DNA from 3 places in the Kurthia sp. Dielmo genome. Region 2 is predicted to be linked to each of the others. Evidence: predicted binding sites of a transcription regulator. Region 2 holds the regulator's gene; each other region holds the start of a gene.
The links. The regulator LexA, encoded in region 2, represses DNA repair genes until DNA is damaged. The targets are predictions, from matches to a motif close to CGAACATATGTTCG.
Positions count from the first base shown of each region.

Region 1: addB (helicase-exonuclease AddAB subunit AddB) is a predicted target of LexA. The motif match lies at 789-802, and genes of this name have one in related genera.
Region 3: parE (DNA topoisomerase IV subunit B) is a predicted target of LexA. The motif match lies at 1,153-1,166, and genes of this name have one in related genera.

Region 1 covers NZ_HE578956.1:310,295-312,574, forward strand. Annotated here, with positions in the region: gene KTHG_RS01895 (TVP38/TMEM64 family protein) at 139-762, shown strand; gene addB (helicase-exonuclease AddAB subunit AddB) at 869-2,280, shown strand, end outside.
Region 2 covers NZ_HE578956.1:658,399-660,678, forward strand. Annotated here, with positions in the region: gene KTHG_RS03550 (hypothetical protein) at 16-465, shown strand; gene lexA (transcriptional repressor LexA) at 566-1,186, opposite strand; gene yneA (cell division suppressor protein YneA) at 1,345-1,650, shown strand; gene KTHG_RS03565 (DUF896 domain-containing protein) at 1,722-1,967, shown strand; gene tkt (transketolase) at 2,171-2,280, shown strand, end outside.
Region 3 covers NZ_HE578957.1:191,927-194,206, forward strand. Annotated here, with positions in the region: gene parE (DNA topoisomerase IV subunit B) at 1-1,117, opposite strand, end outside; gene plsY (glycerol-3-phosphate 1-O-acyltransferase PlsY) at 1,380-1,982, shown strand; gene KTHG_RS05870 (HesB/YadR/YfhF family protein) at 2,002-2,280, shown strand, end outside.

The sequences.
Region 1 (2,280 bases), 350 kb from region 2:
CCTTTCTTTTTTTATGGAATCATCTCTATTTTTTGAAAATAAAGAAGGGTTCCCGCTATAATAAAATAAACAATGTAGAAACTTTTAACGATGTAAAACGCTCTATGATTAGAGGTTATGTACGAAGGGGGCAAGGCTATGCCAGCGTGGTTGACTGTAGAAAATTTTCAAGCCGTTGCCCAGCAACATCAACTTATCGGGATGCTGCTGGCATTCTTATTGCCATTTTTTGAAGCATTTTTACCGGTACTACCACTTGCGGCATTTGTCGTCGCAAATGCGTCTGCATATGGTATGTGGATGGGCTTTTTATTATCTTGGACAGGTTCTGTGGCCGGAGCGTACTGCGTTTTCTTACTTGTAAGACGATTTGGTCACGCCAAGGTTTTTCGTTTTATTACAGAGCGTAAAGCCGTTACAAAACTTATTAAATGGGTGGAATATCATGGCTTTACACCGCTTTTTGTGTTGCTGTGCTTTCCGTTTACACCAACGTCTATTGTCAATGTTGTGGCCGGCTTATCAAAATTAAAAAAGAAGCATTATTTCGTTACGATTTTGTTAGCAAAAATCATCCAGCTCCTTGTTATTAGCTGGATTGGTTCGGATTTACGTGCGTTAATTACGCAGCCCGAACGCTCGATTATTGTCGTGCTCGTCATTTTGATTATGTGGGGCGGCGGTAAATATGCTGAAAAGCGAATGAATGCGAAGATGGCGCAGGACTTGAATAATAAACAGAAAAAACCTTCTGATGACTAGAAGGTTTTTTTATTTTGAGAAATAAGCGAATATACGTTCTTATTTTGTGCGAATACAGGCAAGTCCATGTATAATAAAGGTAATTACGTTTTAGAGGGGGAGTACGATGGCTTTACGTGTCATTTCAGGGCGAGCAGGCGTTGGCAAAACACATTTCATGGAACGCGAAATCATGGATGCAGTCAATAAAGAACCACTTGGGGCGCCGATATTTATGGTTGTTCCAGACCAAATGTCATTTTCAAGTGAACGCAATTTAACGTGGATGGCTGGGGAGTCACGCGGAACAATTCGCGTGCAGGTCACATCATTTAAGCGATTAGCATGGCGCATTTTACAGGAGGCAGGTGGGATTAGCCGTCAGGAGCTCAATGGCTTTGGTTACCGCATGCTACTAAAAAGTGTCCTAGAAGAAAATAAAGATAAGCTACGTCTTTTCGGGAAAGCTGCGGATAAACGTGGCTTTACAGAAGAAATGGAGCAATTATTAAAGGAATTAAGCCGCTATAGCGTCAATGGCGACAAGATGGCATTGATTCAACGTGAGTTCGACCAATTAGACGCACCGCGCACGTTGCAAGATAAGGTGCATGATATTCAATTAATTCAGGCAGCAGTTGAGGAGCGACTGGGGACGACCTATGTCGATAGCGAGGGTTATTTACCACTACTTCAACAAAAATTAGTCCATTCGACGATGATTCGCGAGGCATCAATTTATATTGATGGCTTTATGTCGTTTACCACGCAGGAGTTTGATCTTGTGCAAGAGCTTCTTGCGACCGCAAAAAATGTCACGATAGCACTACCATTTGAGCAGGAGTTCGATGCAGATGATGAGCAGGCGTTATTTTATGAGCCGGCAAATACAGCACGTCGCTTAAAAGATGTCGCGTTTTCAAACGGTATTGAAGTGAAACCAGATGTCCATTTAACACAGACGATGCGCTATAGCAATGATACGCTTCAAACGATTGAATCGCAGTTTGAGCACTATCATCCGAAGCAGGCGAAAACGACGGCGCATCTCGATATTGCGGCAGCCGTTAATCCTCATGCGGAAATCCATGAGGTCGCGCGAAAAATTCGGACGCTGTCACATGAGGGCATCGCCTACAATGAAATGGCGATTATTTACCGTCAGGCAGAGCAGTATGATCCACTGCTATCCACCATTTTTCCGCAATATGACATTCCGTTTTTCATTAGCCAAAAGAAACCAATGCTGCATCACCCACTCATTGAATTTAGTCGCTCGATTTTAGAGAGCATTCAAACGGATTGGAAGTATGAGCCGATTTTCCGTGCGATTAAGACGGATTTATTTTTCCCATTACATGCAGATAAGAAAATTTGGCGCGAGCGTGCAGATCGGTTAGAAAACTTTGTGATGGCACAAGGGATTTATGGCGAGCGCTGGTTTGATGATATTCGCTGGGTGTATAAAAAATACCGTGGCTTAGAATTTTTCACAACAAAGCAAACCGATGAAGAGCGTGCATTCCAGCAAGAAATTGA
Region 2 (2,280 bases):
AGAGGAAGCATTGAATTGACGACATGTTTAACGGCAGCGCCGGTAGTGAAAGTGTTTTTGGGGAATGAAGAAATTGGGGAGGTTCGATTGAAGCAGGAGCATCCGTTTTTAATGAAGGGACAGCGAACGCATCATGCTATTTATGAAGTGATGACGGCTAAACAACAGCTCATCGGAATTTTTCAGCCACATTTTATGGCAGTAGCGAAAGGTTATGAGCTCGTGTTACCGACATATGGCACCATCCTAGATACGACAACCATACGAGAGGGTTATTGTGCATCGATTCGCGGGACGACGTATGAAGTCCGCAGAGGACAACAAGTCTTTGAGTTTGTGAAGGATAATTGTGTGAAAATGATGATAGAGGTGACGCATGTGATTCGATTAACCGCATTAGAAGAAGTAAGTGATGAGGAGCAATTAATCGTAGCCATGATTGCGATGAAGTTAGCTGCTACATAGAGTGGGAGAGGCGGAGACATTCTAGCCTCTTTTTTTGCGAAAGAAAAAAGAAGAGACTGACATGTCAATCTCCTCCTTATGACGAAATCATAAATGATTGTTACATCACTGTACGATATAAGCCAACTACTTTACCTAAAACAGAAACCTTTTCAACGATGATTGGCTCCATTGTGGCGTTTTCAGGTTGTAAGCGGAAGTGGTGCTCTTCTTTATAGAAGCGTTTTACTGTTGCTTCATTTTCTTCTGTCATCGCGACAACAATTTCACCGTTATTTGCAGATGATTGTTGTTTGACGATAACATAGTCACCATTTAATATGCCAGCCTCGATCATCGAATCGCCCATAATCTCAAGCATGAAAATATGGTCATCTGATGTCGCGTAAGACGATGGAATAGGGAAGTACTCCTCAATATTTTCAATTGCAGTTATCGGCATACCAGCCGTTACTTTTCCTACAAGTGGCACATGGAGTACGTCTTTTTTCTTAACGGCTTCATCCGCTGTATCTAATACCTCAATAGCACGTGGCTTTGTTGGGTCACGACGAATTAATCCCTTACTTTCTAAACGAGCTAAATGCCCGTGCACAGTTGAACTAGATGCTAGTCCAACAGCCTCACCGATTTCACGTACAGAAGGTGGATACCCTTTTGTGCGGACCTCTTCTTTAATAAAAGCTAAAATGTCTTCTTGTCTCTTTGAAACTTTTTTCATTTTTTTCACCTCACCTAGTCTATACCTATCGTACTCCGAGTATAACAAATGCGAACAAACAATGCAAACATAAGTTCGAAAAAATAGTTGACACGAATGTTTGTTCGTTTTAAAATAAGAACACATATTCCGAACGTATATTCGAAAGGGTGATTTTCGTGATAAAGTGGATGAAGAAAAATGGTGCAACAGCCGGTATATCAGCGATTGTAGTATGGAGTATGCTTCTAACAATACATGGACTTTTCGATACAACAGATTTTGGCATCATTCAAGTCAAAGATGGCGATACGCTGTGGACATTAGCGGAGCGTTATAAAGGCGATATGGACCGAGAAGATTGGATTTTATCAGTGAAGCGTGAAAATGCTATTTACGAGGACCGTCTATATGTCGGCGATGAGTTAAATGTGCCAAATGGCCACCACAACATAGAGCAAATCGAAGTCGCAACAAATAAATAAAGGCGAAATACTTGCGTTTAGACCAATTTTTTCATACCTTTGTAGTAGTAGTTATGAAGGGAAGAAAAAATATGTTACCACAAGCAAAAATTAACCGCATCAATGCATTAGCGAAAAAGAAAAAAGCAGGTACACTAACACAGGAAGAAGCAAAAGAACAATCAGCACTTCGTCAAGAATACTTGCAAGCTTTCCGCGGCAATATGCGTCGTACAATTGAAAATGTTCGTGTCATGGACCCAGAAGGGAATGACGTCACACCGGACAAATTAAAACAAGTACAAGAAATCAAATCAAAATTAAATCGTCTTAACTAATGAATTCAGCAGCCGTTGTCAGACGTCTGCTGTTTTTTAATTCCTAGTTAGAAAAAAATTGAGTGATGTAATATTTTGAAAATTGGAATATTTTTTCATAGCGCTTACAATTGATTGAAAAATCATTGTATTCTTTACCAATTTTGACTAGACTGTAGGTAGTACAATATTTTGCTTATTTTAGAAAGGATGTCTATATTACAATGACGCAACAAGCAGATCAGTTAGCAATTAATACGATTCGTACTTTATCAATCGATGCGATTGAAAAAGCAAACTCAGGTCACCCAGGTTTACCAATGGGTGCAGCACC
Region 3 (2,280 bases), on a different contig from region 2:
CTTTACGAACAAGTGATGCAGATAGATCTGCGTTTTCTTCTAAAATGTACATGAGTTTTTGTTGAATCACACCATCAACTGCACCGCGTGCTTCACTTGTACCTAATTTACCTTTTGTTTGGCCTTCAAATTGTAAAAGATTTTCAGGAATTCGCACCGAAATAATCGCTGCTAAGCCTTCTCGAATATCTGAACCATCTAAGTTTTTATCTTTTTCTTTTAACAAACCAATTTTGCGAGCATAGTCATTAAAGACGCGTGTCATCGCTGTTTTTGCACCGGTCTCATGTGTACCGCCATCGCGTGTACGAACGTTGTTGACAAATGACAGAATCGTTTCTGAATAGCCATCGTTAAATTGGAATGCAAACTCGACCTCAATTTCATCTTGAGTTCCTTCAATATAGTGAACGGGGTGTAATACGTCTTTATCTTCATTTAAATAAGATACGAAAGCTTCGATCCCATTATCATAGTGATATACTTCATGTTTTTCTGTTGCTTCTTCAATTAGTTCAATTTTTAAACCTTTTAGTAAAAAGGCAGACTCACGCAAACGCTCTGCTAAAATGTCGAAATTGAATTTTGTAACAGAGAAAATTTCTGGGTCTGGTTTGAAATGCACCATTGTCCCAGAATCTTTTGTTGAACCGATATGTTCTAATGTTGTAGCTGGCTTCCCGCCATTTTCAAAGCGCATATAATATTTTTCACCGTTACGATGAATTTCTAATTCCAATAAACTTGATAAGGCATTTACAACAGATGAACCTACACCATGTAAACCACCACTTGTTTTATAGCCACCTTGACCAAATTTACCGCCGGCATGTAGCACCGTAAAAATAACTTCTGGTGTTGGTTTGCCAGTTTTGTGCATCCCTGTAGGTAAGCCACGTCCATGGTCAATGACCGTAATCGATTGATCTTCATGAATTTTTACGATGATATGATTACCATATCCTGCTAATGCTTCATCGACTGCGTTATCGACAATTTCGTAAACAAGGTGATGTAGACCACGTCCATCCGTAGAACCAATATACATCCCTGGTCGTTTTCGAACCGCTTCTAATCCTTCTAATACTTGAATCGCATCTTCATTATAAGATGTCATTGTTTGTTTTGTTGTCAAAAAAATTCCCCCTAGAGCAAACACCCGTTCGTATTTCCTTAGTTTAACACTCATTATATCACTGTCAACTGCTCACGTCACGAATTGACTCACGCATTATTGTACTACAAACGTTGAATTGAAAGCAAAATAAGAATAGAATATGAAAGACAAATGTTCAATTGTAACCTGTTTATCATATATGCTAAAATAATTAGCATATATTATTAGCACCTACTACTAAAATTTAAAAGGAGCTCTTTGCATGAACTTATTTCTTGTCCTTATCTTAGCTTATTTATTGGGTTCTATTCCAACGGGCTTATGGATTGGCCGTGCATTTTTTAAAACAGACATCCGCGAACACGGCAGCGGTAACTTAGGCGCCACGAATACATTTCGTGTACTCGGAAAACCAGCTGGCTCTATTACGATGGTCATCGATATTTTAAAAGGAACAGCAGCTACGCTATTACCTACATTAAGTGTTTTTGCTGGTAGTGGTGTACCACCGCTAGTTGCCGGCCTTGTAGCTGTTGTTGGACATGTATTCCCGATTTTCGCAAAATTCCGCGGAGGTAAAGCGGTTGCTACATCAGCTGGCGTTCTTTTAGGCTATCACTGGCCCGTTTTCCTTTTAATTGTCCTTGCTTTCTTGGTATGCTTAAAAGTGTTCAAAATGGTTAGCCTTGCTTCGATGTTTGGTGGCGTTGTTGCCTTTGTTTATGCCGTTGTACATTTTTTCATGACAGACGATTGGCTATTATTATTAATCATTACGTTATTAGCTGGTTTTGTTATTTATCGTCATCGTTCAAATATTCAACGCATTAAAGCTGGCACCGAACCAAAAGTCACTTGGCTATAACAAGGGAGTGTTTTACATCATGAAAATTGTTATTTCAAACGCTGCATTAAATTGGTTCAAAGAAGAAATGGATGCAGAGCCTTCAAGCTCAATTAAGTTTTTTGCCCGTTACGGCGGATCGAATCCATTTCATGAAGGCTATTCAATCGGTGTCACATTTGATGACCCGATTGAAGAAGCTGTCACAAATGATGTAGATGGTATTCATTTCTTTATCGAAAACGATGATTTATGGTTTTTTAATGACCACGATTTACATGTTGATGTAAACACTGAATTAGAAGAGTTAACGTATGAC